Regions from separate parts of the Glutamicibacter sp. AOP38-B1-38 genome, predicted to be linked through region 1. Evidence: predicted binding sites of a transcription regulator. Region 1 holds the regulator's gene; each other region holds the start of a gene.
The links. The regulator LexA, encoded in region 1, represses DNA repair genes until DNA is damaged. The targets are predictions, from matches to a motif close to TCGAACANNTGTTCGA.

Region 1 (2,269 bases):
TTCGGCCGCTTCCCGAATTACTTCTACGACGACATGGCCTGGTTGCTGCTTGCCAGCCAACGGCTCAATGGGCTGAGCCAGCAGCTCACCGCCCGCCCGGCGCTGCTCGCCACCCTAGCCATGCGTGCACTGGGTCGACAGCTGGTGCGCGGCCAAGACGAGAAGCTCGGCGGCGGGCTTTACTGGTCGCGCAAACGCGACTTCAAGAACACGCCCACCAACGCCCCGGCGGCCCTGTATTTCGCACGCATCGCGGATTTAGGCACCGCCACGGGGCTGCTGGACTGGCTGCGCCGCGAGCTTTACAGCACACCTTCCGGGCTCTACCTCGACGGCATCCGCCTGACCGCCGGCGGCCCGCGCACCGAGGAAGCGATCTACACCTACAACCAGGGCACCGTGCTCGGTGCATTGCTGGCCACCGGGTCCGCGGAGCATCTGGCGCAAGCTGTCTCGCTGATCCAGGCGATCAACGATCGGCTCGCCACTGCGACACAGGGCCTGCGCCTGGAATCCGGTGGAGACGGCAATCTGTTCACTGGAATCCTCTGCCGCTACCTGGCGCTCGCCGCGAACGATGAACGCCTGCCCGCCGCGACCCGGCGCACCGCCGCGCGATTGGTCTGCGACACGGCGAGCCAGCTCGCGGACCGGGTCGAGACGGAGCTTTCTGCGGCCACCCAACGCTGGACGATCCTCCAGGCGGCCGGGCGCGTGAGCCTGCCGCCGAGCCAGCTCGACGCAAAATAAAAGCCATCCGGTCTCACCGAGAATGGGTGAGGCCGAATGGCTCGTTGGAACAGACTTGCCCGCTACAGCGAGCGCATCACCGACACGACGCGTCCCATCACCGTGGCAGCGTCGCCGAGAATCGGCTCGTAACGTGAATTCTGTGGCAGCAACCAGGTGTGGCCATCGCGCTGACGGAAGGTCTTCACCGTGGCTTCCTCGTCAAGCAATGCGGCCACAATATCGCCGTTCTCCGCGGTCTGCTGGCGACGGACGACCACCCAGTCGCCATCGCAAATTGCCGCATCCACCATCGAATCGCCCGACACCTTGAGCATGAACAGCTCGCCGTGGCCAACCAGCTGGCGTGGTAGGGAAAAGACGTCTTCGACGGTTTGCTCCGCCAAAATTGGTCCACCGGCGGCGATGCGTCCGACCAAGGGAACCATCGTGGTATCCGCCGAGGAGCTCAGCTCGATGACCTTCGTGTCCTCAACGGGTTCCGGCGCGCTCTGCGGCTCGCTGCTTCCCTCGCCGTCCTCCGCAAGCTGCAACGGAAGCAAAATCTCCATGGCTCGAGGACGCCTCGGGTCGCGACGAATGTACCCAAGCTTTTCGAGCTGACCGAGCTGGTGAGTCACGCTCGAAAGGCTTTTGAGCCCGACCGAGTCGCCAATCTCACGCATCGACGGCGGATAGCCATTCTTGCCGATCGCACGCTGGATGGTTTCGAGGATCTTTTTCTGACGTATCGTCAGCGAACGGGCGTTCGACCGGGGAGTGCGCTGTGATGCTGACATGTATTTTTGCCTTCCCTTGCATTCGGTCCTCAGTTCGAAGCTACAAACTGTCGGTGCCCAATGTTGTGATGTATTCATTGATCGACTACTTCGAAATCTTAGTTGATCACAGGGCTTCTTTCAAAGATTTGTTCGAAAACATCTGGACAAGTTCGATCTGGCTCTGTTAGAAAAGATGTACTAGTATCGAACAGGTGTTCGAAGATTGCATTCGAATATTGGTTCGCATCACACGTAACCGTTGAGGAGAAAAAGTCGTGGCAACTCTGGCACTTCACCCACAGCAGAGCAAAAGACCAATGAGGATCCGCATCAACCGTCGGGGTTGGGCAGTACTGGTAGGCATACCGGTCTTCCTGCTCACGATCGCCGCGGCGTTCATGTTCACCATGTTCACCAGCAGCGCCCAAGCATCCACGGACCTGCCCAGCGGCCCGGCGACTGTGGAGGTCACCGTGATTCCCGGTGACACTCTATGGGGGCTGGCCAGCGAGTACGCTGCAGGCTACGAAGTCAACGCGGCGATGAACCACATTGAGGAATTGAACTCCATCGATGCTGGTGTGCTGTACGTCGGGGACACTTTGGATATCCCCGTACTTTCAAACTAGGTGCCAGCTCACCATTGTTACCTGTTCTTGTCGTGGATTCACCGGCGAGAGCGCCTCACCATTAGAATTAATGCGTGAATGACCGTAGTGAACTTCTGAGTCAGCTGCCCCTGCGTGAGAATCTCCGCG
Region 2 (2,269 bases), on a different contig from region 1:
GTTCCAGGAGTCCCTTCCGCGAGCCAAACAAGCTGATCTGACCCTTTTTCGGGAGTGACCGTAAATAGTCGTTTGAGTGGCCCGTGGTAAATGCGCCGCATGAAATGCGTAGTTTCGCTGGCAAAGCTGCTGGCGACGATACCCGGATGGAAAGCAACGGCAGCGACGCCTCGTGGTCCGAACCGGTGCTGCAATTCCTGAGTGAAGAGGATGTTAGCGAGTTTCGCGTTGCCATAGGCTTTCTGCGGGGCGTAGCCCACGGTATTCTGCAGGTCTTCGATATCCATCCGCCCGAAGATCCGAGCGGCCGCACTGGCTGTCTGGATAATCGTTGCCTTGCCGGCAAATAGCGCTGGCATGAGCAAGCTGGTGAGCAGGAACGGAGCAAGGTGGTTGACCTGGAAAGTGGTTTCATGCCCATCAACGGTTTGGGTTCGCTTACCCATGATCCCGCCTGCGTTATTCGCGAGCACGTTGATTTCCGGGTATGCCTTCAGCAGATCATCTGCCAGCTTTCTGACTTGGTTCAGCTCCGCGAAATCCGCGACATAGTAAGGCACAGACAGCTCTGCGGCGATGCTTTTGGTTTTGCCCTCCGAGCGCCCGACGATGACGACGCGATGGCCACGGCCAACCAGCGTGCGCGCGGCGGCCGCACCGATGCCGTCGCTGCCGCCGGTGATGATAATGGTTTTGCTCATGGTGGATACATTTCCTCAATGCCGGCGCGGGAGCTCAGCCTCCCATTATCCGAGCGAACTGGCAAGTCATCCCAGCGGACGCCGGTGGCCGTATTTAGTTGAAGGCCAAGGGTTCCGTGGCCGGGCTGGAGCACCTCGCCCAGACGCGCAAGCAGCAAGGCTCGTCAAGAAAATTTTATGGGGACATGCCAAGTGGATGAACGCTGCCGACGCTGGTGCCTAATCGTCTGGTTTCTCCTGCTCGATCCGTTTGAGGCCCCAAACGGCCGCCGACCAGCAAATCTTCAGGGCTGGAAATGCCCGGGATATCGCCCTGCGCGAAAGTAACGCGCATTTGTGCCAAGCACCACGTTTATTCGAAGTAGTTTTCGATTAGTATTGCTTCGTGGCTATTACTGCAGAAAGCAAAAAACTGGATTTGTCCCGTCTGATCGTCAAGGGTGCGCGCGAGCACAACCTGAAGAACGTAGATGTGGATCTTCCGCGCGACGCGATGATCGTCTTTACCGGCTTGTCCGGCTCCGGCAAGTCATCGCTGGCCTTCGACACGATTTTCGCCGAGGGCCAGCGCCGCTACGTCGAATCCCTGTCCGCCTATGCACGGATGTTCCTGGGCCAGGTCGACAAGCCGGATGTGGACTTCATCGAGGGGCTTTCCCCGGCTGTGTCGATCGACCAGAAGTCCACGAGCCGCAACCCGCGGTCCACCGTGGGCACCATCACCGAGGTGTATGACTACATGCGCCTGCTTTGGGCCCGTGTAGGACGCCCGCACTGCCCCGAATGCGGGGAGCCCATTTCGAAGCAGTCGCCGCAGCAGATCGTCGACCAGCTGCTGGAAATGCCGGAGAAGACCCGCTTCCAGGTGCTGGCCCCGGTGGTGCGCGCCCGCAAGGGCGAGTTCGTTGACTTGTTCGCCGAGCTCTCCTCCAAGGGATTCTCCCGTGCCAGGGTCGACGGCAAGACCATTCAGCTGACCGAGCCGCCCAAGCTGGCCAAGCAGGTCAAGCACACCATCGAGGTGGTCGTTGACCGCCTCGCCATAAACGACACGGTGCACCAGCGGCTGACCGACTCGGTGGAAACCGCACTGACTCTGGCCGATGGCCGCGTGCTGGTGGACTTCGTGGATCTGGCGGAGGATGACCCGAAGCGCGTCCGTGCGTTCTCCGAGAACCTCGCCTGCCCGAACGAGCACCCGCTGGCCATCGATGAGATCGAACCCCGGACCTTCTCCTTCAATAACCCCTTCGGCGCCTGTTCCGCCTGCAGCGGCATCGGCACCAAGCTTGAAGTCGATGAGCACCTGATCGTCCCGGATGCCGAGGTCAAGCTGGCCGACGGGGCCATCGCGCCGTGGTCCTTGGGCAAGGCGACCACCGAATACTGGAACCGGTTGATCGAGGGGCTCGGCAAGGAGCTGGGCTTCGGCATGGACACCGCCTGGAAGGACCTGCCGGCACCGGCGCGCCAGGCGATCCTGAACGGCAAAGACCACAAGGTCGTCGTGCAGTACAAGAACCGTTTCGGCCGGGAGCGCAAGTACTCCACCGGATTCGAAGGCGTCA
Region 3 (2,269 bases), on a different contig from region 1:
AGGTCTTATCTTCACCGGCGAAGAGCAAAAAGCGCTATCCGATGCCGGCCACCCTTCTTGGCTTTTAAGCTTCGCTGCCACAAAATCCTCGCCTGAGGACCACCAGCTCGCGAAGCTCTATTTAGAAGAAGGAACCCGCCAAGAAATCGATCAACGCTTCAAGTGTCGTGTACGCACGCCGTGGTACCGCGTACCTGTCGTCCCCTCTGGCGACCTGCTACTTTCCAAACGCTCGAACAGGTTCCCACGAGTAATTTCCAACCACGCAAGAGTAGTGACGACCGATACGATTTACAAAGGTCAAATTCTTGCGGGCTCTGCTATTAGTGCAGATGATTTCACTGCAACATTCCATAACTCGCTTACAATGCTTTCTGCCGAAGTCGAAGGGCGGAGCTTTGGCGGAGGTGTGCTCGAACTCGTTCCTAGCGAAGTTAACTCGCTGAAGGTTCCTGTCGTCCCTGGAGCTGCATCCGAGCTCATGAAACTCGATGAGATATCCAGAACTTCCAAAGATCCAGAATCTCTTGTCGAAGCAACTGACGCGCTCCTCACTCGACTCATTCCGGAGCTTGACCAACAGGTAATGAGCGTCTTAAACGAGGCTCGGCACGTGCTAATGGATAGACGGCTGCAACGCACCCAATCGAAGTTCTACTCCTGAGGGTAATTGGAATATACCTTCCAGTATCAGCAACAGGCGCCTGTTGAATTCGAACTCCTGTATGGATGTTTCAGACATTTAGTCCGCGCAGTTTCCAAAAAGTGCAAAATACTGTCGAATAACCATCCCACCTCTTTGCCCGGTGTGGCATCAAAAACAAACCCTCAGCCGACAGCTCTACACTCAAGTATTAGAATAAATATTCTTAGAAAAAGTGTAGTACTGAAAGTTAATCGAATACAAGTGTGCGCGCTGACCTCACCGCCGCAGCGCGTGATCGAGGTGGCACTGGACCGCGTCCCGGCCGGATTCCCCTCCCCCGCCCAGGAGTACTCAGACGCGAAAATCGACCAATCCGAGATACTGATCCGCTACCAGATCTCCACCTTCATCGTGCGAGTCTCCGGCGATTCCATGCAAGGCGCCGGCATCAGCGACGGGGATGAACTGATCGTAGACCGCTCCATGCAACCTAAGGACGGGTATGCGGTCATCGCGGTCACCGACAGAGAAATGACCGTCAAGCGCCTGATCACAACACCACGAGGCGTGGTGTTGAAAGCGGAGAATCCGAACTACCCTGACCTGCCGGTCGCCGAATTATCGGATTTTCGGATATGGGGTGTGGCCACCACATGCCTCCACCACCTCGAGGCTCCTCTGCCGAACTGAACCAGGAGTACATCGCGCACATGGACGTGAACATTCACTTAACTGAAGCATGTTGCTGGGTCACCCAATGACCGAATTGTCACTCGGATTGAATTAGGGGGAATTGATCACATCGAAGTGTCTCGGTCGGAGTGCGGTGACAAACGAGGTTGGTAGGTAAACGAGCCCGTATGTCAAAAACCTCAACAACCAGTAAGCGTTCGATGTCTGCGTAGCCACAATTGGGGGCAAAATCGGAGGAGTTCCGCAATGCGCAGGCATCCCTGGAACATGCGCGAGCGTACAAATAGAGGATCTGGCCAGAGCTCGTCTGTTGCTGTCCAGCAGCCCACTAATATTGCATGGTTAGGGGAGAAAAATGTCTAACTCCAGCAAGTTATGATCGGGTATTCTGCTGTCCAGGCGGGACGACCGAAGTTTATCTCGCGCGTTGCGCCTAAGTTTCTATGCGTTGTTTCATTGCTGCCGTTTGATGGCATGAAGAGCAACGAGGTAGTCGTCGCCTGCCTTCGTGAGCCTCAAGTAGGTGTCTTTGTCCGTGGTACTTCGTTTTTTTGTGCCAACCGCAACGATCTTCAACGCACGTAGTTGCGTCAAAACTATTCCCCAAGTTGCCGCTGAAAGTTCGAGCGAAGGGTCTAATTCAGTGGGCCACTTGGTGTTCTTCTTGTATACGTCCTGAGCAACGTATTTATTGATCGCATTTCGAAGCTGAGTCTCTGAGGCTTCATCTACCATGTGCGGTCCTATGGCCTTGATGAAGTCGTCCCAGGTGTAAGTGCTGCTTTGGTTCACGCGTTTACGATTGTAAGGACTGCCGCTTTCGAAGATCCAAGACAGCTTCACTGAGTCGGAACCGTATTGGAAGCTCGTGTCCAACGCAACAACTTCGGCAGGCATCGATTCTTCTGCGTGCACTCGCTTCAAACGCTC

Region 2: uvrA (excinuclease ABC subunit UvrA) is a predicted target of LexA. The motif match lies at 1,058-1,073, and genes of this name have one in related genera.
Region 3: ACT3TP_RS13560 (LexA family protein) is a predicted target of LexA. The motif match lies at 856-871, and genes of this name have one in related genera.

The regions. Positions count from the first base shown of each region.
Region 1 covers NZ_JBQSWU010000013.1:77,841-80,109, forward strand. Annotated here, with positions in the region: gene ACT3TP_RS09540 (glycoside hydrolase family 76 protein) at 1-750, shown strand, start outside; gene lexA (transcriptional repressor LexA) at 813-1,529, opposite strand; gene ACT3TP_RS09550 (LysM peptidoglycan-binding domain-containing protein) at 1,787-2,140, shown strand; gene ACT3TP_RS09555 (histidinol-phosphate transaminase) at 2,215-2,269, shown strand, end outside.
Region 2 covers NZ_JBQSWU010000015.1:49,737-52,005, forward strand. Annotated here, with positions in the region: gene ACT3TP_RS10470 (SDR family NAD(P)-dependent oxidoreductase) at 1-701, opposite strand, end outside; gene uvrA (excinuclease ABC subunit UvrA) at 1,087-2,269, shown strand, end outside.
Region 3 covers NZ_JBQSWU010000023.1:6,203-8,471, reverse strand. Annotated here, with positions in the region: gene ACT3TP_RS13565 (Eco57I restriction-modification methylase domain-containing protein) at 1-664, shown strand, start outside; gene ACT3TP_RS13560 (LexA family protein) at 908-1,336, shown strand; gene ACT3TP_RS13555 (DUF4062 domain-containing protein) at 1,793-2,269, opposite strand, start outside.